Sphingosinicella sp. BN140058: one gene and its partner. The main gene of each other region encodes a partner of the protein of the gene in region 2 in a complex. Links are inferred from orthologs where the notes say so. Each region holds a gene or a part of one and is shown on either strand. Other genes may lie near its edges. The genes, in order: uvrB and ETR14_RS21520.

Evidence for each region.
Region 1: the proteins of ETR14_RS21520 (region 2) and uvrB are in contact, whole or in part, in a crystal structure (PDB 7EGT), measured with the Thermus thermophilus proteins. The link is inferred for Sphingosinicella sp. BN140058 from one-to-one orthologs. Residues at the interface, in WP_096412145.1 of Thermus thermophilus: His654, Arg656, Phe657, Gln666, Asp668, Glu669, Lys680, Arg681, Leu682, Ser683, Lys685, Tyr686, Ala687; in WP_096411307.1 of Thermus thermophilus: Glu23, Leu25, Arg26, Asp27, Gly28, Glu29, Arg30, Phe31, Arg55, Glu326, Asp327, Phe328, Glu379, Ser382, Gln383, His398, Gly400, Arg401.

What each region holds. Positions count from the first base shown.
Region 1 is NZ_CP035501.1:1,374,921-1,391,188, forward strand. Bases 5,817-8,764 are described here. They hold uvrB (excinuclease ABC subunit UvrB), read left to right. Parts: upstream 5,817-6,162; coding sequence 6,163-8,367; downstream 8,368-8,764. Other genes in these bases: ETR14_RS06265 (DUF3617 family protein), read right to left, coding at 5,817-6,091; ETR14_RS06275 (SDR family NAD(P)-dependent oxidoreductase), read left to right, coding at 8,407-8,764. In the rest of the region: trpD (anthranilate phosphoribosyltransferase), read right to left, coding at 1-151; ETR14_RS06225 (hypothetical protein), read right to left, coding at 227-463; ETR14_RS06230 (SIMPL domain-containing protein), read left to right, coding at 479-1,198; ETR14_RS06235 (GlsB/YeaQ/YmgE family stress response membrane protein), read right to left, coding at 1,310-1,564; ETR14_RS06240 (hypothetical protein), read left to right, coding at 1,819-2,259; ETR14_RS06245 (MBL fold metallo-hydrolase), read left to right, coding at 2,296-3,372; ETR14_RS06250 (VOC family protein), read right to left, coding at 3,420-3,830; ETR14_RS06255 (DUF3617 domain-containing protein), read right to left, coding at 3,835-4,383; ETR14_RS06260 (aminotransferase class V-fold PLP-dependent enzyme), read right to left, coding at 4,407-5,537; more of ETR14_RS06265, read right to left, coding at 5,558-5,816; more of ETR14_RS06275, read left to right, coding at 8,765-9,183; ETR14_RS06280 (amidohydrolase family protein), read left to right, coding at 9,439-10,833; ETR14_RS06285 (alpha/beta hydrolase), read left to right, coding at 11,282-12,520; ETR14_RS06290 (FAD-dependent oxidoreductase), read right to left, coding at 12,563-14,125; ETR14_RS06295 (MarR family winged helix-turn-helix transcriptional regulator), read left to right, coding at 14,113-14,565; ETR14_RS06300 (tandem-95 repeat protein), read left to right, coding at 14,743-16,268. UniProt on the Escherichia coli protein: The UvrABC repair system catalyzes the recognition and processing of DNA lesions. A damage recognition complex composed of 2 UvrA and 2 UvrB subunits scans DNA for abnormalities.
Region 2 is NZ_CP035501.1:4,760,482-4,767,983, forward strand. What follows is about bases 4,501-7,502. They hold ETR14_RS21520 (ATP-dependent helicase), read right to left. Parts: upstream 7,138-7,502; coding sequence 4,864-7,137; downstream 4,501-4,863. Other genes in these bases: ETR14_RS21515 (endonuclease domain-containing protein), read right to left, coding at 4,501-4,799; rsmD (16S rRNA (guanine(966)-N(2))-methyltransferase RsmD), read right to left, coding at 7,211-7,502. In the rest of the region: ETR14_RS21495 (PH domain-containing protein), read left to right, coding at 1-326; cysK (cysteine synthase A), read right to left, coding at 352-1,272; ETR14_RS21505 (MFS transporter), read right to left, coding at 1,269-2,549; ETR14_RS21510 (DUF885 domain-containing protein), read left to right, coding at 2,680-4,407; more of ETR14_RS21515, read right to left, coding at 4,431-4,500. UniProt on the Escherichia coli protein: A helicase with DNA-dependent ATPase activity. Unwinds DNA duplexes with 3'-5' polarity. Translocates on single-stranded DNA with 3'-5' polarity. Initiates unwinding more efficiently from a nicked substrate than double-stranded DNA.

The DNA of each region.
Region 1 (16,268 bases), 3.4 Mb from region 2 along the record:
GGCTGCCTTCGACCAAAGCGGCAAAAAGCTGCTCGGCCGCGCGCTCGGTCAGCGATCGTCCGGCGAAGAGACTTGCGAGCGCCGTTTCGACACTCTGCTCGATATCCTCTTCGGCCGGATCGGCGAGGGTGAGATGTTCAGGGCGAAGCATGACGATGATCCTGGGCATGCGCGTAAAAAGAAAGGCCCGCCGGTTGGGCGGGCCTTGCTTGGGAGATCCGGATGGTCAGATCCGTTTCACCATCGATGCACGCGCGCCGCCCGACGAGGGAATATCCCACCACCAGCGCCAGGCAAAGGAGATCGTCTGCATCGACATCAGGCCGTTCAAGTCGCCGCTAAACGCCGCCTCGTCAACCGCCTTTTTCGTTGGACCGCGGAATTCGCGCGCCGGGCCGTTCAGAAACGATGCAGGGGCAACATCGTTAAGGACGGATCGGGTCCGAAACGGCGGGCCGTCCATTTGGGAGTAGATTTGATGATGCGGCAGATGAGGATGGCGTCGGCTCTGGCGTTGGCGGCAGCGCCGATCGCGGCGGCCCACGGCCAGGCGACGTTGCCGGTGCAGACGATCAACGGCACCAGGCTCGACGTCGTCGCCACCGGCGAGGTCACCCGCGTGCCCGACGTCGCCCGGATCAGCACCGGGGTGATCACCACCGCACCGAGCGCCACCGCAGCGCTGGAGCAGAACAACGTCCAGATGCGCAAGGTTCGCGACGCGTTGCGCAAGGCGGGGATCGCCGACAAGGATGTCCAGACCAGCGCGATCAACCTGTTTCCCGAATATCGGCAGGACGACCGCACCGGCGGCAACCCGCAACTGGTCGGCTATCGCGCCCAGAACGAGGTCACGGTGACCTTCCGCGACATCGCCAATACCGGCCGGATCCTTGACGCTCTGGTCGCGCAGGGTGCGAACCAGATCAATGGACCGACGCTGTCGATCGACAAGCCCGAAGCGGCGCTCGACGAAGCGCGGACCCAGGCACTGGCCAATGCGCGAAGCCGCGCCGAGCTCTATGCCCGCGCCACCGGCAAGCGGGTCGGCAAGATCCTGGCGATCAGCGAGAGCGGCGGCGGCGCTCCGGGGCCGATCATCGTCCGCGGCTTCGCGGCGCGGGCCGAAGCGGCCAAGATCGACGCGGGCGAACAGGCGCTGAGCGTCAGCCTTAACGTGACCTTCGAGCTGGAATGAAATCGCCGGCCCAGCGGGCCGGCCTCCCTTGCAGCCGATGCGGGGCATAAGGAAAGAGCCGCCCGGATCGCTCCGGACGGCTCTTTCTTTTCAGATCCGAAGCGGCCGCGCTTAGCGCAGGCTGCGACGGGTGAAGAGGTTGACGATCGCGAGCAGAATGATCGCGCCGAGAAGCGAAACGATGAACGAGGTAACGCTCAGTCCGTTATTGATGTCTCCACGGCCGAAAAGCAGTCCGCCGAGGAAAGCGCCGACAATACCGACTACGACATTGAGCAGGATGCCCTGCTGCGCGTCGCGGCGCATGATGATGCTCGCAAGCCAGCCGATGATGCCGCCGATGACGAGCCATACGATAATCGAAATGGGATCCATACTTCCCTCCTGTTACTAGCCGGACGAACCGGGCAGTTCATCCGACGGACTGAAGGTAAGACGCTTGATTGGCCGTCTTGTTCCTGCCCATCTGTTATGGGTGCGGTACAAATCCCCGCCTTTCTACCATGCAGAGACAGGTTTCCCGTTGCCGCTCAACGGCTTGGTGGGCCTGGAAGGCAAGGCCGACCTGTACTTCGCGCCGCCGGTACCCAATATGGCATTCCCCCCGTTCGGAGTCCCCCATGCGTCATCTCGTCATGATCGCGGCCACCGCCGCTCTGCTCTGTGCTTCAACCGCGCCCGCTGCCGAAAAGGTCGGCAAGCGGACCGACGCTCCGGAGCAGCTCTTCGCCGGCATCGGCGAGGGAACGTCGGACGCGGAGCTCGCCCGCGAGGTGGAGGCGGCCTCCGCGCATCCGCTCGGCACCCTGGAAAACCCGGTGCGGGTCGGCGGCCCGGAAGGCGAGCGCGCCTATCTTGCCCGGCTGCGCTGCGCCGACGGGAAGCCGCCGCAGGCGTTCGATCGCAAGAGCGGCAGCGTCGGCGCTTTCGGCTCCGTCGTCGGTCTCTACACGCTCGATTGCGGCGCCGCGGCGCCCGGGCGCAGCCAGATCGCGATGGACATGTATCACGAGGAGCATCGCGAGGAGCGGGCGCCGGCGGGGTTCACGATCACGCGCTAGCTTGCGCCGCCTTCCGGGCCGGCTATGAACCGAGCGATGCGAACTCTGCTGCGCCGGGCCGGGACAGCCCTTCTCTTCCTGGTCATTGCGCTCTGCCTCGCGCCGAGTGTCGCGATGCCGCTGCTCGACCGTGTCTATCATCGCGGCGCCCCATCCGACCATTTCGACGGTGCCCGTTTCTTCAACCCGCTGGCCGCGCCCGTCCCCGGTCAAGGCAGCCCCGCGCGGTTCATCAATCGTTGGCTCAAGGGCGACAATCGCGCAGGCTGGCCGGACCGTGTTCCGGTCACACCAAGCCGGCCGCCGGCGCGGGTTGCCGGCGGCCGCATGCTGGTCACCTGGATCGGCCACGCGAGCGTGCTGGTCCAGGCCGACGGTCTCAACATCCTCACCGATCCGGTCTGGTCGGAACGCGCGTCGCCAATATTGTTCGCCGGGCCCAAGCGCGTGCGGGCGCCTGGCGTGCGGTTCGAGGATCTGCCGAGGATCGACCTCGTGCTGATCAGCCATAACCATTATGATCATCTCGATCTTCCGACCCTGAAGCGCTTGTGGGCGCGCGACCGTCCGAAGATCGTCACCAGTCTCGGCAACGAGACCATCCTGCGCGCGGCCGGGATCGAAGCGGTCGCCGGCGACTGGCGCGGTGTCGTGCCGGTCACCGCCGAGACCCGCGTCGAGATTCTGCGCAACCACCATTGGAGCTCTCGCTGGGGCGCCGACCGCAACCGCGCCTTGTGGTCCGCCTTCCGCGTCGACCTTCCCGGCGGCGCTCTGTTCTTCGCCGGCGACACCGGCTGGGGAGACGGCCGGTGGGTCGAGGAGGCCGCCGCCCGCGGTGGCTACCGCCTGGCGATCATTCCGATCGGCGCCTATGCGCCGCGCGACTTCATGAAGAACAACCATATCGATCCGGCCGAGGCGGTCGCGATCTTCGAGCGGCTGCGGCCGACGCGCGCGCTCGGCATCCACTGGGGCACCTTCCAGCTCACCTTCGAACCGATCGACGAACCGCGGCAACGGCTGGAAGCGCTGAAGCGCGCGCACAAGATCGCCGAGGACGCGTTCGTGGCGACGGAGGTCGGGCGGACGATCGAAGTGCCTCGCATGTGAGCCCTTCTCTCCTCTTCCAGCACGGAAGAGGAGAGAAGGAGCCAGGATCAGTGTGCCGCGTCGGCGTCCCCGCCGCCAATACAGAAGGCACAAAGCTTGTTGCCGTCGAGATCCCGGAAGTAGGCGCCATAGAAGGCACGATCGCCTTCGGGCGTGCGAAGGCCCGGGCTGCCCTCGTCCGTGCCGCCCAGCGCGAGCGCCTGCGCGTGGAGGCGGTCGACCTTGGCGCGGCTGTCCACCGCGAGCGCCGCCATCGTGCCGTTGCCGGGCCGGGCTTCGCCGCCGTCATAGGGACAGGTGACGGCAAGGCCCGGGGCACGGCCGCCGGTGCCGTACATGGTGAAGCCGTTTTCCGGAAACTGCATCACCCGCCGACCGCCGATTTCGGCGAGCAGGGCGTCGTAGAAGGCGCGGGCCCGATCGATGTCGTTGGTACCGACCGTCGCGTAGCCGAGCATCGGCTCAGCTCTTCGCGCCGGCCGGGCATTCGCCGATCCGCCGCCCGCTGGTCGCGGTCTCGATCGTCATGCCCTGCTCCGGGCCGCCCATCTTCATCTTCATCTGCAGATCGTAGCGCTCGGCTTCGAAGGTGCCGGCCATGGTCATCGTCACGCCGGGCTGCCCATTCTCGCCCTTGCAGGTGAGAGTGCCGTCGATCTTGCCGCCGCTCGCCTTGAACCCTTCCGCCTTGCAGTTCGGATTCTGCTTGCCGGTGAACATCTTCGGATCGGACGTCTTCGCCTGTTCCTCGGTGATGCAGGTGGTCACCGTCGTTTTCTGCGCCTTCATCGCCTCGACGGCGCCGGCCGGCACCCCGGGGCCGCTGACCGCCTTGACCTCGGTGCGCATCTCCCACTGGCCGGGGCGGACCTGGATCGCTTCACCGGAGATGCCACCGGTGCCGTCGACCGCAGCCCTCTGCTGATTGCCGTCGGCCTTGTCGCCGCCGCCCCCGCCGCACCCGGCAAGTGCCGCGACGCTCATTGCTGCCAGTGCGATTCTCAGCTTCATCTGTGCACTCCCTCTGTTTGCAGTCAGGCCGAAAGCTGTGCGACCAGGCGCGCAACGTCGGCGTCGTCATTGTAAAGATGCGGCGTGATCCGCATCGTATCGCCGCGCAGGCTGACATGGACGTTCGCCGCCGCCAGCCGCGCCTCGATGTCCTCGGGCATGCCGGCGCGATAGCGCACCGACAGGAAATGGGGTGCCCGGCCCGGCAACGCCTCGATGCCGTGATCGGCCAATTGGCCGGCGATATCGCCGGTGATCGCGCCCAACGCCTCGGAGATGTTTGCGACGCCCCAGTCGAGCAGTTGCGCGATCGCCGCGCCGGCGACCGGCAGCAGGGCGAAGTTGGAGCGCTCGCCCATGTCGAAGCGGCGTGCGCTCGGCTCCAGTTCCTGCGAATAGCCGGCGAGGGACCGGAAATCCTCCGCCCCCTTGCGGGTGATCCACCCCTCCTCGAGCGGACGGCCGCCCTGATGTCGAGGCGAGACGTAGAGAAAGCCGACCGAGTAGGGGCCGAGCAGCCATTTGTAGGAGGCGGCGATCATGTAATCGGGATCGACCGCGGCGAGATCGAGCGGCAGCGCCCCCATTGACTGGGTGGTGTCGAGCACCAGAGCGGCACCCACCGATCGGCAGCGCCGGGCGATGGCTTCGACATCGATGCGAGTGCCGTGGATCCAGTGCACGTGCGGCGACACGACCAGAGCGGTGCTGCCGTCGATCGCGTCCAGCAAAGCCGCGCTCCAGTCGCCGTCGCCCTCCGGCCGCGGCACCGTCACCACCTTCGCCTCGGCCTGCTGCGCCAGCGCCCGCGCCGCATAGATGCCCGACGGGAAATCGTCGGCCAGCGTGACGATCGTCTGGCCGGCGGTGACCGGCAGGTTGCGAAGCGCCGTCGCCATGCCGTAGCTGACCGACGGGATGATCGCGATGTCGTCGGCCCGCGCGCCGATCAGACGCGCGTAGAGGCCGCGGACCCGTTCCGCCTCATCGAAGAAGCTGGCAGCATTGATCTCCCACGGGCGGCTCTTGCGCCGCAGCCCTTCCTCGCCCGCCTGCGCCGCCGCGATCAGCAAGGGCGACATCTTTGCACAATCGAAATAGGCGATCTCGGCCGGGATCTCGAAGCGCGCCCGCTGGCAGGGAATGAGGGGCATGGCGATCGTCCGCGCGAAAATCAGGCCGCCTTGTCGGCGGTCTGGTTGCCGTCCGCGCCGGGCGCAGGCGCCTGGCAGGTGGGGCCGGTCCGCTTGGCCGTGATCGTCTGCTTCATGGTGAAGTCGCCGTCGCCGGGCAGGTAGCTGGTCGTCTCGGCGGTCGCGTCCAGCGTATCGGCGGTGGAAGTTCCCGAGATGCTGACGTTGATCGGCCCCTTGCCGCCCCGCGTGCAGGTCAATTGCGCGTTGATCCGGCCCGACTTGACGTAGCTGCCCGGCTGATAGCTGCACTTGTAATCGGGGCCGACCAGCACGGCGGGCTCGGGCTTGCTGTCGGTGCCGGCAGCGATGCAGGCACTCGACGTCGCCTTGTCGCCGACCGCCGCCTTGAGCATCGGGGTCTTGCCGTCGGTGGAGCGGAAGGCGGTCGTCTCGAACGCGGTTTCCCACTGGCCCGCACCCATTGCCGCTGCCGCCGGTGCCTCGGCTTTCTTCTCTTCGGCCGCACCGCAACCCGCCACCAGACACAGCGACGCCAGCATCAATCTCCGCATCCCATCCCCCTTCTCTTCATTGTCGTGGTGGAACGGTAGCGCGGCGGCGATCGAATGACCATATAGGAGCCATGGGCATCATCATCAGGACCGGCCTTCAAGAGCCGGAGACCGGCAGCGACTTCGTTCCCCACCGTCCGCAGCGGCCGGACAAGGCGGAAGGCGGGCGCAAGTTCACGCTCGTTTCGGACTATTCGCCGTCGGGCGACCAGCCGACCGCGATCGCCGAACTGACCGGGGCGGCGCGGGAGGGCGAGCAGACCCAGGTGCTGCTGGGCGTCACCGGATCGGGCAAGACCTTCACCATGGCCAAGGTGATCGAGGAATTGCAGCGCCCGGCGCTGATCCTCGCGCCGAACAAGATCCTGGCGGCGCAGCTCTACGGCGAGTTCAAGAGCTTCTTCCCCGACAATGCGGTCGAGTTTTTCGTCAGTTACTACGATTACTATCAGCCCGAAGCCTATGTGCCGCGCTCCGACACCTATATCGAGAAGGAAAGCTCGGTAAACGAGGGCATCGACCGCATGCGCCATTCGGCGACGCGGGCGCTGCTGGAGCGGGACGACGTGATCATCGTCGCCTCGGTGTCCTGCCTCTACGGCATCGGCTCGGTCGAGACCTATTCGGCGATGACCTTCAGCCTCAAGAAAGGCGAGACCGCGGATCAGCGCGAGGTCGTGCGCAAGCTTGTCGCCCTGCAGTACAAGCGCAACGATCAGGCCTTCGGCCGCGGCAATTTCCGCGTGCGCGGCGACAATCTCGAGATCTTTCCCTCCCACTATGAAGACATGGCGTGGCGGATCGCCTTCTTCGGCGACGAGATCGAGGAGATCGTCGAATTCGATCCGCTGACCGGCAAGAAGATCGCGGCGCTGGACTACGTCAAGATCTACGCCAACAGCCACTATGTGACTCCGGGGCCGACGCTCAAGCAGGCGATGGAAGCGATCAAGCACGAGCTCTCCGAGCGGCTGAAGGAGCTGGTCGCCGAGGGCAAGTTGCTGGAGGCGCAACGGCTCGAGCAGCGCACCAATTTCGATCTCGAGATGATCGCCGCCACAGGCTCGTGCGCGGGCATCGAGAATTACAGCCGCTTCCTGACCGGACGGTTGCCCGGAGAGCCGCCGCCGACCTTGTTTGAATATCTTCCCGAAAATGCGCTTTTGTTCGTCGACGAGAGCCATCAGACGGTGCCGCAGATCGGCGCGATGGCGCGCGGCGACCACCGCCGCAAGATCACGCTCGCCGAATACGGCTTTCGCCTGCCCTCGTGCATCGACAACCGGCCGCTGCGCTTCAACGAGTGGGACGCGATGCGACCGCAGACGGTGGCGGTCTCGGCGACTCCCGGCAGCTGGGAAATGGAGCAGACCGGCGGCGTCTTCGCCGAGCAGGTGATCCGCCCGACCGGGCTGATCGATCCGCCGGTCGAGATCCGACCGGTCGAGGACCAGGTCGACGATCTCATCCACGAATGCAAGGAGGTGGCGAAGAAGGGGTACCGAACCCTGGTCACCACGCTGACCAAGCGGATGGCCGAGGATCTCACCGAATTCCTCCACGAGGCAGGATTGCGCGTCCGCTACATGCACTCGGACGTCGAGACTCTGGAGCGGATCGAGCTGATCCGCGACTTGCGTCTGGGCGTCTACGACGTGCTGGTCGGCATCAACCTGCTGCGCGAGGGGCTCGACATCCCGGAATGCGGACTCGTCGCGATCCTCGACGCCGACAAGGAAGGCTTTCTCCGCTCGGAAACCTCGCTCATCCAGACGATCGGCCGCGCCGCCCGCAACGTCGAGGGCAAGGTCATCCTCTATGCCGACCGGGTTACCGGATCGATGGAGCGGGCGCTCAACGAGACGACTCGCCGCCGCGAGAAGCAGGAAGCGTATAACGCGTTGCATGGAATCACGCCGACGACGATCAAGCGCAACATCGCCGACATCATCGCCCACGTCTCCAGCCGCGACGGCGTCGTCGTCGACACCGGCGACGAGGAGCGCCCGCATCTCGTCGGCCATAATCTCAAGGCCTATATCGCCGACCTGGAACAGAGGATGCGCAAGGCTGCCGCCGATCTCGAGTTCGAGGAAGCGGGACGATTGCGCGACGAGATCCGCAGGCTGGAGGCCGACGAGCTCGGCATCCCCGATCACGAGAAGCGCGCGCCCCTGGTCGGCAATTCGACCGAGGGCAAGCCCGGCACGCGCAAGACTCGCTACGGCAAGCAGCAGCAGATGCGGATGAACAAACGCGCGGGCGGACGGCGCTGAGCCGAGGCATCCTGGCCGCCGCGGCAAAGGATCGACGGAATGGCGCGTATCTTCATCACCGGCAGCACCGACGGTCTCGGGCGAGCCGCAGCGGAGGCGCTCCTCGCCAGCGGCCATGAGGTCGTCTTGCATGCGCGCTCCCGGCAACGCGCTTCGACGGTCGCCGACCTCGTATCGCGCTCGGCCGGGGTGGCGGTCGGAGATCTCGCCAGCGCCGACGAAACGCGGGCCGTCGCCGATCAGGTGAATGCGATCGGCAGAATGGACGCAATCATCCACAATGCGGGCATCTATTTGGCGCCGACGCGCGGTGCGACTCCCGAAGGACACGCCACCACTTTCGCGGTCAACAGCCTGGCGCCCTACATCCTCACGGCCCTGATCGCCCGGCCCGATCGCCTCGTCTATCTCAGCAGCGGTCTGCACCGCGGCGGCGCGGGGTCGCTGCGGGATCTCGAATGGACGCGGCGGCCGTGGAACTCGGCACAGGCTTATGCCGAAAGCAAGCTGCATGTCGCGGCGCTGGCCAATGCGCTGGCGCGGCGCTGGCCGAGAGTGCTCAGCAATGCCGTCGATCCCGGCTGGGTCCGCACGAAAATGGGCGGCGCCGCAGCCCCGGTCGATCTCGACACCGGCCAGCGTACCCAGAGCTGGCTCGCCAGCAGCGACGATCCCGCCGCGCTCGTGTCGGGCGGCTATTGGCACGCGATGCGGCAGGCCGAGCCTGCGGACGAAGTGAAGGACCCTGCCTTCCACGAGGCGCTGCTGCAGGCGCTGGCGGATCTTACAGGCGTCGCGCTTCCCCAAGACGACTGACACGAATTCCGGAGGTTAAGCGGTGCGTCGCCTCCGGTTTTGAGCGGTCCGGATCGGGAATTCTGCCGATATCGCCACATGGAACTGCCGACTAGCGTCTCGCCGCGCCATCCCGGTGCGTCTCGCGCCTTCGCGACGATCGGGGCACTTCAGAGGATGGGCATATCGGGAGAATGCAACGTGGCGTTCCGTGCTCCTCGTAAACCCTCACCGGGCCGGCCAGCCCGCTTCTCTTCCACCACGCTGCTGCGCTCGATGTCGATGCTGCTGACGTTCCTGATCGCCGCTTCGTCGCCGGGCATCGCGCAGCCGATGCTCGGGGAAGCCGGCCGCGTTACCCTCTTTCAGAACGTGCGCATCTTCGATGGGAAGACGCCAAGGCTGTCGACGCCGTCGAACGTGCTTGTCCGGGGCAACGTCATAGAACGTATTTCCACCGATCCGATCGCGTCGGAACCGGGTGCGCAGGTGATCGAAGGCGGCGGCCGAACCCTGATGCCCGGCCTCATCGATGCGCATTGGCATGCCATGCTGATCCGCCCGACGCCGGTCGAGGCGATTTCCGGCGACGTCGGATACATGAACCTCATTGCGGCGGACGAAGCCCGGGATACTTTGATGCGCGGCTTCACCACGGTTCGCGATGTCGGAGGTCCGGTCTTCGGCCTCAAGCAGGCGATCGACGACGGCATCGTGCCCGGGCCACGCATCTACCCGTCCGGAGCGATGATCACCGTCACCAGCGGCCATGGCGACTTTCGTCAGCTCTCGGATCTGCCGCGTCAGATCGGCGGACCGCCGACTCGCGGCGAGCAGATTGGCGGCTTCGCGATCGCCGACGGCCCGGACGAAATGCGTGTCAGAGTCCGCGAGCAGTTGATGCGAGGGGCTTCGCAGATCAAGCTTACGGGGGGCGGTGGGGTTTCGTCGCCATTCAGTCCGATCGACGTCGTGACCTTTGGCGATGCCGAGCTTCGCGCTGCCGTGGAGGCCGCGCGCAACTGGGGCACCTATGTCACGGTGCACGCCTTCACCGACGACGCCATTCGACTGGCGATCGACGCCGGCGCTCTCTGCATCGAACATGGCTTCCTGATGAGCGAGGCTATGGCCCGAACGATCGCCGACAAGGGCATTTGGCTGAGCGCGCAGCCGCTGCCCGAGGCAATGCGGACGGGCCTTCCGCCGGGGTCCGTTCAGCGCGAAAAAGCATATGCGGTCTTCCCCGGCATCGCCAGAACCTATGCCCTGGCGCGCAAGTACAAGATCAAGGTGGCGTGGGGTACGGACGTGCTGTTCTCGCGCGCCCTCGCCCAGCAACAGGGCGCGATCCTGGCCTCGCTCGGCCGGTGGTACACGCCCGCCGAGGCCTTGATCATGGCAACTTCGACCAATGCCGAGCTGCTCGCCCTGTCCGGCAAGCGCAACCCCTATCGGCGCAGGCTCGGCATCGTCGAGACCGGCGCATTTGCCGACCTTCTGCTGGTCGACGGTAATCCCTTGCAGGACCTCAATCTCGTCGCCGATCCTGGACGGAGCTTCGTCGTCATCATGAAGGATGGCATTCTTCACAAGAACGCGCTGGTGGATGATCCGGAACGGCAATCACGAGGTGGAAAACCTCGGAGATTTGCTCAGAGCCGAGTGTGACGACGATGAAATCCCGATATTGACCGCTGGGCGGCGGGTTACCTGGAGCGACCCGGCCATAGACCGACTTGTGCCTGGGTTGCAGCCGGCCAGGCGGACAAAACAAGCAGAGCGAAGACAAAACGCATACGCAATCTACCTTTCGATCGCATCTTCTCGAATCCGCCGATTTTCTTAATCAGAAATCTCCCGAAATGCGGTCGGGAAATACCCGATGGCTTTCAGCGAGGCTTGCCGGGAAACGCGGGTGACCCGCTTCGACCCTCTTCCACTTCCGCTCGGCAGGCACTGGCGGCGACACTCGCCGACAGACCATCACACCGCCTGCGATCTGCGCACGCACGCTCGCTGGTCTGCGCTAAGCCGGCGGTCTGGCGAAAGTCTTCGCGGGGGTGATGTGTCGGCGGAACGATCTCGACAGCCGCCGCGGGTCCACTAGGAACGCAGCATGCGTTCGTTTCCGATCCGGCTCTTCTCAGCCGCCCTCCTCGCCCCCGCAATCCTGGCCCAGACATCCCTCGCCCAGGCCCAGCCGATCGCAGCGCCAGTCGCGGCCGTTCAATCCTGGCTGGCGCGGCCCGAATCCGCACGCCGGGCGGACGATCCGGCCCTTGTCCGTCCTTTGACTCGGGCGCAGGCGGAGCGTGTCCTGACACTGCTTGGGGTCGATCGCCGGCGTGCCGTCGCGGCAGAGGCGGCGGAGGCTATCGCGGCCAGGCAGATTGCGGTCGGCGACAAGGTCCTGAAGTGGGAGAGCAAGCTTTTCGGCACCGTCCCCTGGGGCAAGCGCAGCCTGTGGATTTCCATGCACGGCGGCGGCAATGCGGAGCCCGCCGTCAACGACCGGCAATGGCAGAACCAGATCCGCCTCTACGCGCCCGCGGAAGGCATCTACCTTGCTCCGCGGGCACCGACCGACAGCTGGAACCTGTGGCACGAGGCGCATATCGATCCTTTGTTTCAGCGGCTGATCGACGCTCAGGTCGCGGTCAACGGGGTCGACCCGAACAGGGTCTATCTGATGGGCTATTCGGCCGGCGGCGACGGCGTCTGGCAATTGGCGCCACGCATGGCGGATCGCTTCGCCGCCGCGGCCATGATGGCGGGCCATCCGAACGAGGCCGGAATGCTCGGCTTGCGCAACCTTCCCTTCGCCATCTTCATGGGCGGGGCCGATGCGGCTTATGACCGGAACCGAATCGCGGCTGAGCGCGCCGCCGAGTTCGACCGACTGCAGGCGGCCGATCCCGGCGGATACGTCCACATGGCGCGCATCTACCCCGGCCTGCCCCACTGGATGGATCGCAAGGATGCCGAGGCACTGCCGTGGATGGCCGGCTTCACCCGCAACCCATGGCCGAAGCGCATCGTGTGGGTGCAGGACGACGTCACCCATGATCGTTTTTATTGGCTGCGCCTCCGCGATGCCGAGGCGGCGAAAGCGGGCGATACGATCATTGCCGATGTCGACGGGCAGACGATCACCGTGACCGGGGCGGTTCCCGCGGGAACGACGCTGCGCCTTTCCGATCGGCTGGTCGACCTCGATCGGCCGATCCGAGTGATCGTCAACAACCGGATCGCCCATTCCGGGAGGATCGCGCGAACGGCGAGCGCGATCCAGCAGTCGCTGCTGGAGCGCATGGATCCGGATTCTGCCGCGACTGCAGTGCTTCGCCTCGACTGAACCTGCTTGTTCGACGTGATCCCGCGCCCAAAGCTGCGCAGCTCACATGCTTGGCGCGCCCGGCAGGATCGAGACAGCGCGTTCGAGATCGGGCGTTACCACGATTGCGGCGAGGTAGCCGTCCGGACGAATGAGCGCCCATTGACCGGCGGCGAGGCCGTAAGCCTCGGCGATATGTCCGCCATCGTCGAGGAGATCGTGGCCGATGCGAAGGATGCGCATATTCTTGCGTGGCGTGGGCTGCGCGGCGGCCGCGTGGCCGAGCAGGGTCCATTGGGTCCCCTGAAGGAGAGAGAACAAGCGGGCCGGCTGGCCGGCGCGTCCGCGGCACGGCGCGTCCGGCGCGCGATCGCCGGCCTGGAGGCCTGAAGCAGTGGCTGGCCCGGGCAGCGACAGCGACGAGCCGCGGTAGCCCAGATCGAGCTGCCGCACCTCCCGGGCGCGTCGCATCATCCCTTGTTTCGCCTCGTCCAGCAGCTTCGTGGCGAGGCCAAGGACGTCTTTGGCGATCGGCCTGCGCTCTTCCTCATAGGTCTCGAGCAGGGTGTCGGCCGCGCCGCCCAGCGTCGCGGCCAGCTTCCAACCGAGATTGTAGGAATCCTGTATGCTGGTGTTGAGCCCCTGCCCGCCGGTCGGCGGATGGATGTGCGCGGCATCGCCGGCCAGGAAGACACGGCCGACGCGGTAGTGGTCCGCCAGGCGGGCGTTCATCGAATAGACGGAGGCCCAATGCACCGCGTGCACCCGGATGTCCGAGCGGCCGGTACGCCGGGCGAGCATCGCGTTCAGGCCTTCCGGCGAGACGTCGACGTCGACCTCCCCCTCCGGCGCAACCGGGGCTTGGATTTGAAACAATTGGGTCCCGGCCAGCGGACAGATCATCACCTGCTCCGCCCCCGTACCGACCTGGAAGCGGTGCCAGGCCGTGCGATCGAGGCCGTCGAGGCGAACGTCTGCGACCAGCGCGCGCACGCCGAGCGTATCGCCCGGAAACGGGACCTGCAGGGCTCTTCGGACGAAGCTGCGACCACCGTCCGCACCAACCAGATAACGCGCCCGGATGCGCCGTTCCCCGGCAGTCTCGACCAAGGTTGCGGATACACCGTCGCCGTCCTGCTCGAAATGCGCCAGCCGAACGCCGAAGGAAGGGCGATGGCCGAGTTCGGCGAGCCGTTCGCGCATTACCTGTTCGGTCATGAACTGCGGCACCATCAGCGGCTCGCGATAGGGCTCGGCGGGACTGGATGGGGTCGGCTCGGACATCGGCATCTCCGCAATGCCTCCGTCCGCGCGATAGATACGATGCGGCGGATAGGGGCCGCCGGCGGCGGCGATCCGATCGAGGAGACCAAGGTCTTCGAACACCTCGAGCGTGCGCGGCTGGATGCCCTTGCCGCGCGATCCGCCGAACGGCGTCTCATTCTGCTCGACGAGACGGAAGCAGAGGCCGCGCCGCGCCAGGTCGATCGCCAAGGTGAGGCCGGCGGCGCCCGCGCCGCAGATCAGGACATCGGTGTCGAACGGCATTGGCAGCTCCGGATCAATGTGTACTATGCACGTAAATCGAAGCGCCGAACGGCACAAGGAAAAACGTGCATAATACACACGATCCCAAGATCCTGCGTGATCTGCACACCGCGATCATCGACCTGGTCGACGAAATCAATCGGCCTCGCCGGGACGACAGGCTGATCCAGGAAGCGGGCATTCCGCTCGACCGGGCGCTGTTTCCGCTGCTTGTCCGGGTCGGGCGGCATGGACCGGTCGGCGTGGTCGATCTTGCCGATCGCACCGGGCGCGACCACACGACGATCAGCCGGCAAATGGCCAGGCTGGAGGAGCTGGGGCTGATCGAGCGACGATCGTCGGCCAAGGACAAACGGGTGCGCGAGGCGGTGGTCACCGAAAAGGGAGGGAAGATGGTTGCCGCGCTCAACGCCGCCCGCGAGCGCCTGGCCAACCGCATCCTGGCGGGCTGGTCCGACGCCGAACTCGACACTTTACGCCATCTCCTTCGCCGTTTTGCCGACGATCTGATGCGATAGTCGGCAAGACGCTGCCGGGGCGCGCGACCCGGCGCGCAGCAGTGCGGACACGTGCTTGGAAAGGCGTGTTTCGGCAGAAAAGTCCGGTTGGACTTGTCAGCCGAGCCGATATCTTCTCATCCAATCACGCGAGCCGCCGAGACCCGGTGGCCTGCAGGGTCTTTTGGGGGAAAGGCTGTGACTGCACCAACATTGGCCGGACTGGCATCGAGCGTCACGTTCAACGAGGATGCGGTCAACGCCGCGCCGGCTTTGCTCGACATCGATGTCGCACTCTACGATGCCGAGAACAACCTCGCCGGTGGCACGCTCACCGTGACGGGTCTGCTCGCCGAGGACCGGATCGGTGTCCGTCATCAGGGGATCGCTGCCGGGGAGTTCGGCGTGCTCGGCAGCGACGTCAGCTATGGCGGCGTGGTGATCGGCACCGTCAGTGGCGGCGTCGGCGCGGCCTTCACGGTGGCCCTGAACGGCGCTGCCACCACCGCCGCTGTCGAGGCTCTGATCGAGAATCTCACTTATGCCAATACGAGCGACGCGCCGACGGCGAGCCGGACGCTGACCCTCAACGTCGCCGACGCGGACGGCGCGGATCTGAGGGCGGACGGGCGGATGTCGTTCGAGGCGCTCGGCGGCGCGGACAGTCCGTTCAGCGGCATCGACGTCGGCCGGATCGGCAAGCCGGAGTTCGTCGATTTCGACGGCGACGGCGATCCCGACATGGTCGTGGGCGAGGCGTTCGGATCGGTGCTTGCCTATCGCAACGACGGCGGCGTCTTCACCCAGCTGACCGGGAGTGACAACCCCTTCTCGGGGATCACCGCCGGCAATTTGGTGACGGTGGCTTTCGGCAATTTCGCCGGCGACGGCCGTCCGGACCTCGTCATCGGCGATGCCACCGGCCAGCTCTTTGCCTATCGCAACGACAACGGCGCCTTCACCCAGCTGACCGGCGCGGCCAATCCGTTCAACGGCTACGACATCGGCGCCTGGTCGGACCCGGTCTTCGCCGATTATGACGGCGACGGCGATGTCGACCTGATCATCGGCAGCCAGACCGGCGAAGTCTTCGTGTCGCGCAGAAACGGCAGCACCTTCGCCGCGCCGGTGACGCTCGGCGTGCCGTTCCCGTTCAGCTTTCCAAGCTCTCCCGCATTCCTCGACTTCGACGGCGATGGCGATCAGGACCTGGTCGTCGCCTTCTACGACCACGTCCGAACCTTCCGGAACGACGGCGCGGGTGCCTATACCCGCGTATTCGACATCCCGTTTCGCGGCCTGAGCGGCGCCCGGCTCGGCATCACCTTTGCCGATCTCGACGGCGACGGCGACCTCGACGGCATCGCCGGCGAAGACCAGGGCGGGATCATCTTCCTCGAAAATGCCGGCCAGTCGATCACCGTCAACGTTACCCCGGTCAACGAAGCCCCGGTCGCGCAAGACGATGCGCTCACCGCCCGGGAGGACGTGCCGACGATTTTCACCGCCGCGCAGCTCGTCGGCAACGACACAGATGTGGACGGCGGCGCCCTCACCATCGCAAGCGTGACGGCGGTGAGCGGCGGGACGCCGGTTCTGAACGCCGACGGGAGCGTGACTTTCACGGCAGCCCCCGACTTCAACGGTACCGCCAGCTTCACCTATGTGGTCCAGGACGGCCGCGGCGGCACGGACGAGGGACTGGTCACGGTCGACGTTGCGGC
Region 2 (7,502 bases):
TGGCCGGACTGCCGGTCGTCGGCCTGGTCGCTGCCATCGAACGCCGCTTTCACCGCTATGCGCTCGATGGCGATCTGCTGTTCGTCGCGCGCGGGGTGCTGAAGCAACGGCTGTTCGTGGTTCCCGTAGCCAGCATGCAGACGGTGAGCATCGTTCGGGGGTGGCTGCAGCGCCGGCTCGGAGTCGCCAGCGTGATGATCGACACGGCTGGCGCTTCGCTCACCAAGTCGCCAAGCATCATTGATCTGCCACTGGAAACAGCCCGGATGCTTGCCGCCGAGATTGCCGCGCGGCGGCTCGCGGCGCGTCGGCGGGGAGGCGCGTGACCCGAGAACGGGTCACGCGCTCCGATCATTCCTCCGGCAGGAAGTCGGGTACGGAGAGGTAGCGCTCGCCGGTGTCGTAGTTGAAGGCGAGGATGCGGGTGCCTTCTGGCACTTCCTTCAGCTTCTGGGCGACGGCGGCAAGGCTTGCGCCCGAGCTGATGCCGACGAGCGTGCCTTCCTCGCGGGCGGCGCGGCGCGCCATTTCCTTGGCGTCGTTGGCATCCACCTGGATCACGCCGTCGATCGCATCGGTGTGCAGATTGGCGGGGATGAAGCCGGCGCCGATGCCCTGAATCGGATGCGGGCCGGGCTGGCCGCCGGAGATGACCGGCGACAAGGTGGGCTCGACCGCGAACACCTTGAGGTTCGGCCATTCCTTCTTGAGCACTTCGGCGCAGGCGGTGATGTGGCCGCCGGTGCCGACGCCGGTGATCAGCACGTCGATCGGCGAGTCGCGGAAGTCGTTCAGGATCTCCTGCGCGGTGGTGCGGGTGTGAACCTCGATATTGGCCGCATTCTCGAACTGCTGCGGCATCCAGCTGCCCTCGATCTCGCCGAGCAGTTCCTTGGCCCGCTCGATCGCGCCCTTCATGCCCTTCTCGCGCGGGGTGAGATCGAACTTGGCGCCGTAGGCGAGCATCAGCCGGCGGCGCTCGATGCTCATGCTCTCCGGCATCACCAGAATGAGATTGTAGCCCTTCACCGCGGCAACCATCGCCAGACCGATGCCGGTATTGCCCGAGGTCGGCTCGACGATCGTGCCGCCGGCCTTGAGCGCGCCGGAGCGCTCGGCATCCTCGACCATCGCCAGCGCGATCCGGTCCTTGATCGATCCGCCCGGATTGGACCGCTCCGACTTCACCCACACCTCGGCATTGCCGAACAGCCGGTTCATCCGGATGTGCGGGGTGTTGCCGATCGTATCGAGAATGCTGCCCGCTCTCATATCTTTATCTCCTTCTTCGGCTCATCGCCTTTTTCGGGGGGATCGAAGGTTCGCGCAAGGCGAAGTTCGGGGAAGATCTTGGCCCACAACAATGTCACCGCAATTGCGCCGAACCCGCCCGCGATGACGGCTGTAGCGGGGCCGATCAAAGCGGCGAGAAAACCGGATTCCGCTTCGCCGAGCTCGTTGGAGGCGGACACGAACAGGGTCGAGGCGGCGCCGACCCGGCCGCGCATCTCGTCGGGCGTGTACAGCTGGATCAGCGACTGGCGGACGAACACCGAGAACATGTCGGCCGCGCCGAGCAGGGCAAGGCAGATCAGCGACAACGGCATGTGGCGCGAAAAGCCGAACACCACGGTGGCGGCGCCGAACAGGGCGACGGCGCCCAGCATCTTTACGCCGACATTGGTCTTGAGCGGCTTCCACGAAAAATAGATTGCGGTGAGCGTGGCGCCGACCGCCGGTGCCGCGCGGAGATGGCCGAGCCCTTCCGGCCCGGCATGGAGGATGTCGCGCGCGAAGACCGGCAGCATCGCGGTCGCGCCGCCGAGCAGCACGGCGAAAAGGTCGAGCGAAATCGCCCCGAGCACCAGCCGGTTCTGGCGTACGTAATGGAGCCCGTCGATCATCTGCCGCCACGGATTCTTGGAGCCGACGATTGCGGTCCGCGGCTTCGGTCCGATCATGAACATGCAGAAGAGCGAGACCAGGAACAGCAGAGCGCTGACGGTATAGGGCGCATACGGGGCGATCGCATACAGATAGCCGCCGAGCGCTGGGCCGGCGATTGCGCCGCCTTGCCAGGACATGGAGCTGAGCGCGATTGCCCGCGGAAGCAGTTCCCGCGGCACCAGGTTCGGCGCCAGCGCGCCGATCGCCGGTCCCGCGAAGGCGCGCGCGACGCCGAGAAGACCCGCGATCGTGAACAGCTCCAGCAAGGTCGTGCGTCCGGTGTAGGTGAACCAGGCGAGCGTCCCGGCGCAGAGCAGCTCGAGAGCGATCGAAGCACGGGCGATGAAGCGCCGGTCGACCCGATCCGCCGCCCACCCGGTAACCAGCGTCAGCAGGAACAAAGGCACGAACTGGACGACTCCGATCAACCCCAGCTGCAGGGCCGCCTCGCGTTGAGTCATGGTCGCTCGAGCGATGTCGTAGACTTGCCAGCCGATCACGATCACCATCGCCATCTGCGCGACCGTGGAGGCGAGCCGCGCCGTCCAGTAGAAGCGGAAATCGGGGACGGCGAGTGGGTGCGCGGGCGCGGGGGAGGTCATTGCCCGGCCATGTAGCGGCGCCGAGACGTTGCGGCAACCGAGGGCGACACGGTGCAACCATCTGCGGGGCTGGCGCGCGGCCGACCAAGGGTGCAGGAATGGCCACTCGCGTCCCCCGCTGGAGTGAATGATGGCCGCTCGTCTCGCCCGATTGCTTCTCTCCGCCGTCGCCCTTACGGCTGGCGGCTGCGCCACGGCTCCGAGCGAGCCTGCGGCCGCGGCGCAGCCGCTGCCCTCGCGCTGGTCGGCTTTCTCGCAAAGCTTCATCGACGGCTATTTTCGACACAATCCCGCCTTCGCGGTCAGTCAGGGGCGGCATGAATATGACGGGCGCCTGCCCGACTGGAGCGGGACAGGCCTCGCCGCCAGCATCGCCTTTCTGCACGGGTCGATCGAAACGGCGGAGCGCTTCGATCCGGCGACGCTCACCGATGAAGAACGGTTCGAGCGCGCGTATCTTATCGCGCGGGCCAAAGGGGATCTGTTCTGGCTCTCAACCGCCGACCAGCCCCACCGCAATCCCACTTACTACGTCGATGCGATGGGGCCTGCGGTTTATGTCACCCGTAATTACGCCCCGGCCGAGACCCGGCTGCGCGCCTATATCGCTTATCTGAAGGCGATCCCGGCGGCGGCGCGAAACATCCGTGCCAATTTGAAGACGCCGTTGCCGCTCTCGTTCATCGAGTATGGCAAGGCGGGCTTCGGCGGCTATGCCGAATACTTCCCGACTGATGGCAAGGCTGCCTTCGCGTCGGTGCAGGACGCGAAGCTGCAGGCCGACCTGGATCGCGCAACCCGCGACGCGGTAACCGCGACCAGGGGGCTGGCGGATTGGCTCGAAGCCCAGCGCGCGAATGCAACCGAGGATTTCGCGCTCGGCGCGAACAGGTTCGCGCAGATGCTGCGCGACACCGAGATGGTCGATTTGCCGCTCGATCAGCTGGAGGCGATCGGCCGAGCCGACCTCGACCGCAACCAGCGCGCCTTGCGAAACGCGTGCGGCACCTATGCACCGGGCGCGACGATGGCGGCCTGCATGGCGAAGATGAATGCCGACAAGCCCGCGGGCGGCGCAGTGAAGGGCGCACGCGATCAGCTCGCCGGCTTGAAGCGCTTCATCGAGGACAAGAATTTGGTGTCGATTCCGGGCACGGAGGAAGCGCAGGTCGAGGAGGCGCCGCCCTATAATCGGCAGAATTTCGCCTATATCGATATCCCAGGCCCCTATGAGAGCGGTCTGCCCTCGACCTACTATATCGCCCCGCCCGATCCGAGCTGGCCCAATGATGTCCAGGACGGTTTCGTGCCCGGCAAGGCCGATCTTCTCTTCACCTCGGTCCACGAAGTGTGGCCGGGTCATTTCCTCAACTTCCTGCACGCCAACCGCAGCCGCTTCACGTTCGGCAAGGTGTTCGTCGGCTATGCCTATGCCGAAGGCTGGGGCCATTATAGTGAGGAGATGATGTGGGAGGCCGGGCTCGGCAACGGCGCGCCCGAAATCCACATCGGCCAGATTTCCAACGCCTTGCTGCGTGACTGCCGCTTTCTTTCGGCGATCGGCATGCACACCGGCCGCATGACGATGGAGCAATCGCGGCAGCTGTTCCTCGACCAATGCTATCAGGACGAAGGCAATGCCCGGCAGCAGGCGGCGCGCGGGACCTACGATCCGGCCTATCTCAATTACACGATGGGCAAATTGATGATCCGCAAGCTTCGCGACGACTGGACACGCAGCCACGGTGGCCGCAGTGCCTGGAAGGACTTCCACGATCGCTTCCTGAGCTATGGCGGTCCACCCTTGCCGCTGGTGCGGGCGCAGATGATGGGCGGGGATCCCGATGCGGTTTTCTGACGAGGACTTCCCCCCTCTCCCCTTCAGGGGAGAGGGTCGGGGAGAGGGGGAGTCCCAAGTGCTTCGCCGATCGCGAGAAGGACACCTTCAAGGTTGCTCATGACGTCGGAATTAAGGAACCGAACCACGCGGTAGCCGCGTTCCTCGAGCGTGCTTGTCCTGCTTGCGTCGTAGGCGCGGCTCTCCGCGTGCGTGTCACCGTCGACTTCAATCACCAGCATGAGTGGCCGGCGGCATGCGAAGTCAAAGATGTATCTGTCGATCACGACCTGCCGACGGAATTTCGCGCCGGCGAAACGCTTAGCCCGCAATGCGAGCCAAAGCGCCTGCTCCGGCGAGGTCATTTCGCGGCGCATCTTCTTCGCATATTCGATGAGGTTGTGGTCGCGCACGAACTCTCCCCCTCTCCCAACCCTCTCCCCTGAAGGGGAGAGGGCTTTCAGCCGTCCCCTTACCTCATGCCAGATCGACGAAGCTGTCCAGCACCCGCTTGCGTCCGGCATGTTCGAAGTCGATCTCGAGCTTGTTGCCTTCGATCTCGGCAACCTTGCCGTAGCCGAACTTGCTGTGGAAGACCCGCTGGCCGAGGCTGATGTCGTCGCGGCCCTTGTTGCCGAGCGAGACGGCGCTCGCCTTGACCTCGACGATGCGGGGCGGGTTGCGGTCGAAGCCGCCGGTGACGGCGCGGCGCCAGCCGGGGCCGCGGCTGTTGCCGCGGGCGACGTCGGCGAACGGATCGGCGCGTTCCGACCAGTTCGCTCGCCACAGGCTTTCGCCGCCGGACATGCTGCTTTCCTGCTCGATATTTGCGGCGGGAAGCTCCGCGACGAAGCGGGATGGGATGGACGAGGTCCACTGACCGTAGATGCGACGGTTGGCCGCGTGAAAGATGAAGCATTTGTGCCGCGCGCGGGTGATCGCGACATAAGCCAGGCGGCGTTCCTCCTCGAGCGCGCTGTTGCCGCCCTCGTCGAGCGAACGCTGCGACGGGAACACGCCTTCCTCCCAGCCGGCAAGGAAGACGGTGCCGAATTCCAGGCCCTTGGCCGCGTGGATGGTCATGATCGTGACCTTCTCCGCATCGCGCTCGGCGTCATTCTCCATGACCAGGCTGACATGTTCGAGGAAGGCGCCGAGCGTCTCATATTCCTCCATCGCCCGGGTGAGCTCGGCAAGGTTCTCGAGCCTGCCCGCGCTCTCGGCCGAGCGATCGGCCTGAAGCATCGCCGTGTAGCCGCTCTCGTCGAGGACCAGGCGGGCGAGCTCGCCGTGCGGAAGCTCGCTTAGCTTGCTCCGCCAGCGCGCGAAATCGCCGACGAAATTGCCGAGCGCCCGGCGCGCCTGCGGCGTGAGCTCGTCGGTGTCTAGCATCTGCGCGGCGGCGCCGAGCAATGGCAGGCCGGAGGCGCGCGCGACGGCATGGATCTTCTGCACCGCCTTGTCGCCAAGGCCGCGCTTGGGCGTGTTGACGATCCGCTCGAAGGCTAGGTCGTCGGCGGGCTGGGCGATGATCCGGAGATAGGCCAGGGCATCGCGGATTTCGGCGCGTTCGTAGAAGCGGAAGCCGCCGACGATCCGGTAGGGCAGGCCGATCGCGATGAAGCGATCCTCGAATTCGCGAGTCTGGAACTGGGCCCGAACCAGGATCGCAGTGTCGGCAATGTGGCCGCCGCGGCGTTGCAGCGCCTCGATCTCCTCGCCGATCCGCCGCGCTTCCTCAGGACCGTCCCAGACGCCGACGACCTGGACCTTCTCGCCCTCGTCATGCTCGGTCCAAAGGGTCTTGCCGAGACGCCCGCCATTGTTTGCGATCAGGCCGGACGCGGCGGCGAGGATGTTCGGGGTGGATCGGTAATTCTGCTCGAGACGGATGATCTTGGCGCCCGGGAAGTCCTTCTCGAAGCGCAGGATGTTGGCAATCTCGGCACCGCGCCACGAGTAGATCGACTGATCGTCGTCGCCGACGCAGCAGATGTTCTTGCGCTCCTGGGCGAGCAATCGAAGCCAGAGATATTGGGACTGGTTGGTGTCCTGATATTCGTCGACCATGATATACTTGAAGCGCTGCTGATAAAGCTCCAGCACTTCGCGGTTGGTCTTGAGGATGGTCAGCATGTGCAGCAGGAGATCGCCGAAATCGCAGGCGTTGAGCGTCTTCAGCCGCTCCTGATAGCGTGCATAAAGCTCGGCGCCCTTGCCGTTGGCATAGGTCTCGCTCTCGCCGGCGTCGACCTGGGCTGGGATCCAGCCCCGGTTCTTCCAGCGGTCGATGCAGCCGGCGAGCAGCCGCGCCGGCCAGCGTTTCTCGTCGATGTCGGCGGCGGCGATCAGCTGCTTGAGCAGCCGCAGCTGATCATCCGTGTCGAGGATGGTGAAGTTCGCCTGCAGCCCGACCAGCTCGGCATGACGGCGCAGCATCTTGGCGGCCACCGAGTGAAAGGTGCCGAGCCAGGGCATGCCCTCGACCGCGTCTCCGACGATGCGCCCGACCCGCTCCTTCATCTCGCGCGCGGCCTTGTTGGTGAAGGTGACCGCCAGGATCTCGGACGGCCAGGCACGACGGGTGGCGATCAGGTGGGCCAGCCGTGCGGTCAGCGCCGCCGTCTTGCCGGTGCCGGCGCCGGCGAGGACCAGCACCGGCCCTTCGCTGGTCAGCACGGCGTCGCGCTGCGGTTCGTTGAGGCCGCGGAGGTAACCGGGCTCGTGGGCGGTGGCGATGCTTTGGGTCACGCCTGAACAGGTAGGGAACATGGGCCCGCGCGGCAAGCGCGATGCACCGATCTCCCTTGCCGCTCGGGCTGATTCAGGGCGTGCGACGAAGCAGGCTTATCTTCGCCTTTCCGTAGACGCGCTCGACCTCCTTTTCGAAGCCTTCCATCTCGACGGTCTCGTCGCGCGCGGTTTCGATGCTCGCGAAGCCGCCGGGCGCCACCGGAAGGTTGGCCAGCGCGGTGAGTGCGAGACCGCTGCCATAAGGCGGATCGAGGAAGACGAGGTCGAGCGGCTGGACGAGGCGGATTCGCTCCGCTGCGCCTGCGCGGATGTCGCCATCGCCGCCGAGCGCGTCGAGATTGGCGCGAATCGCATCAAGGGCC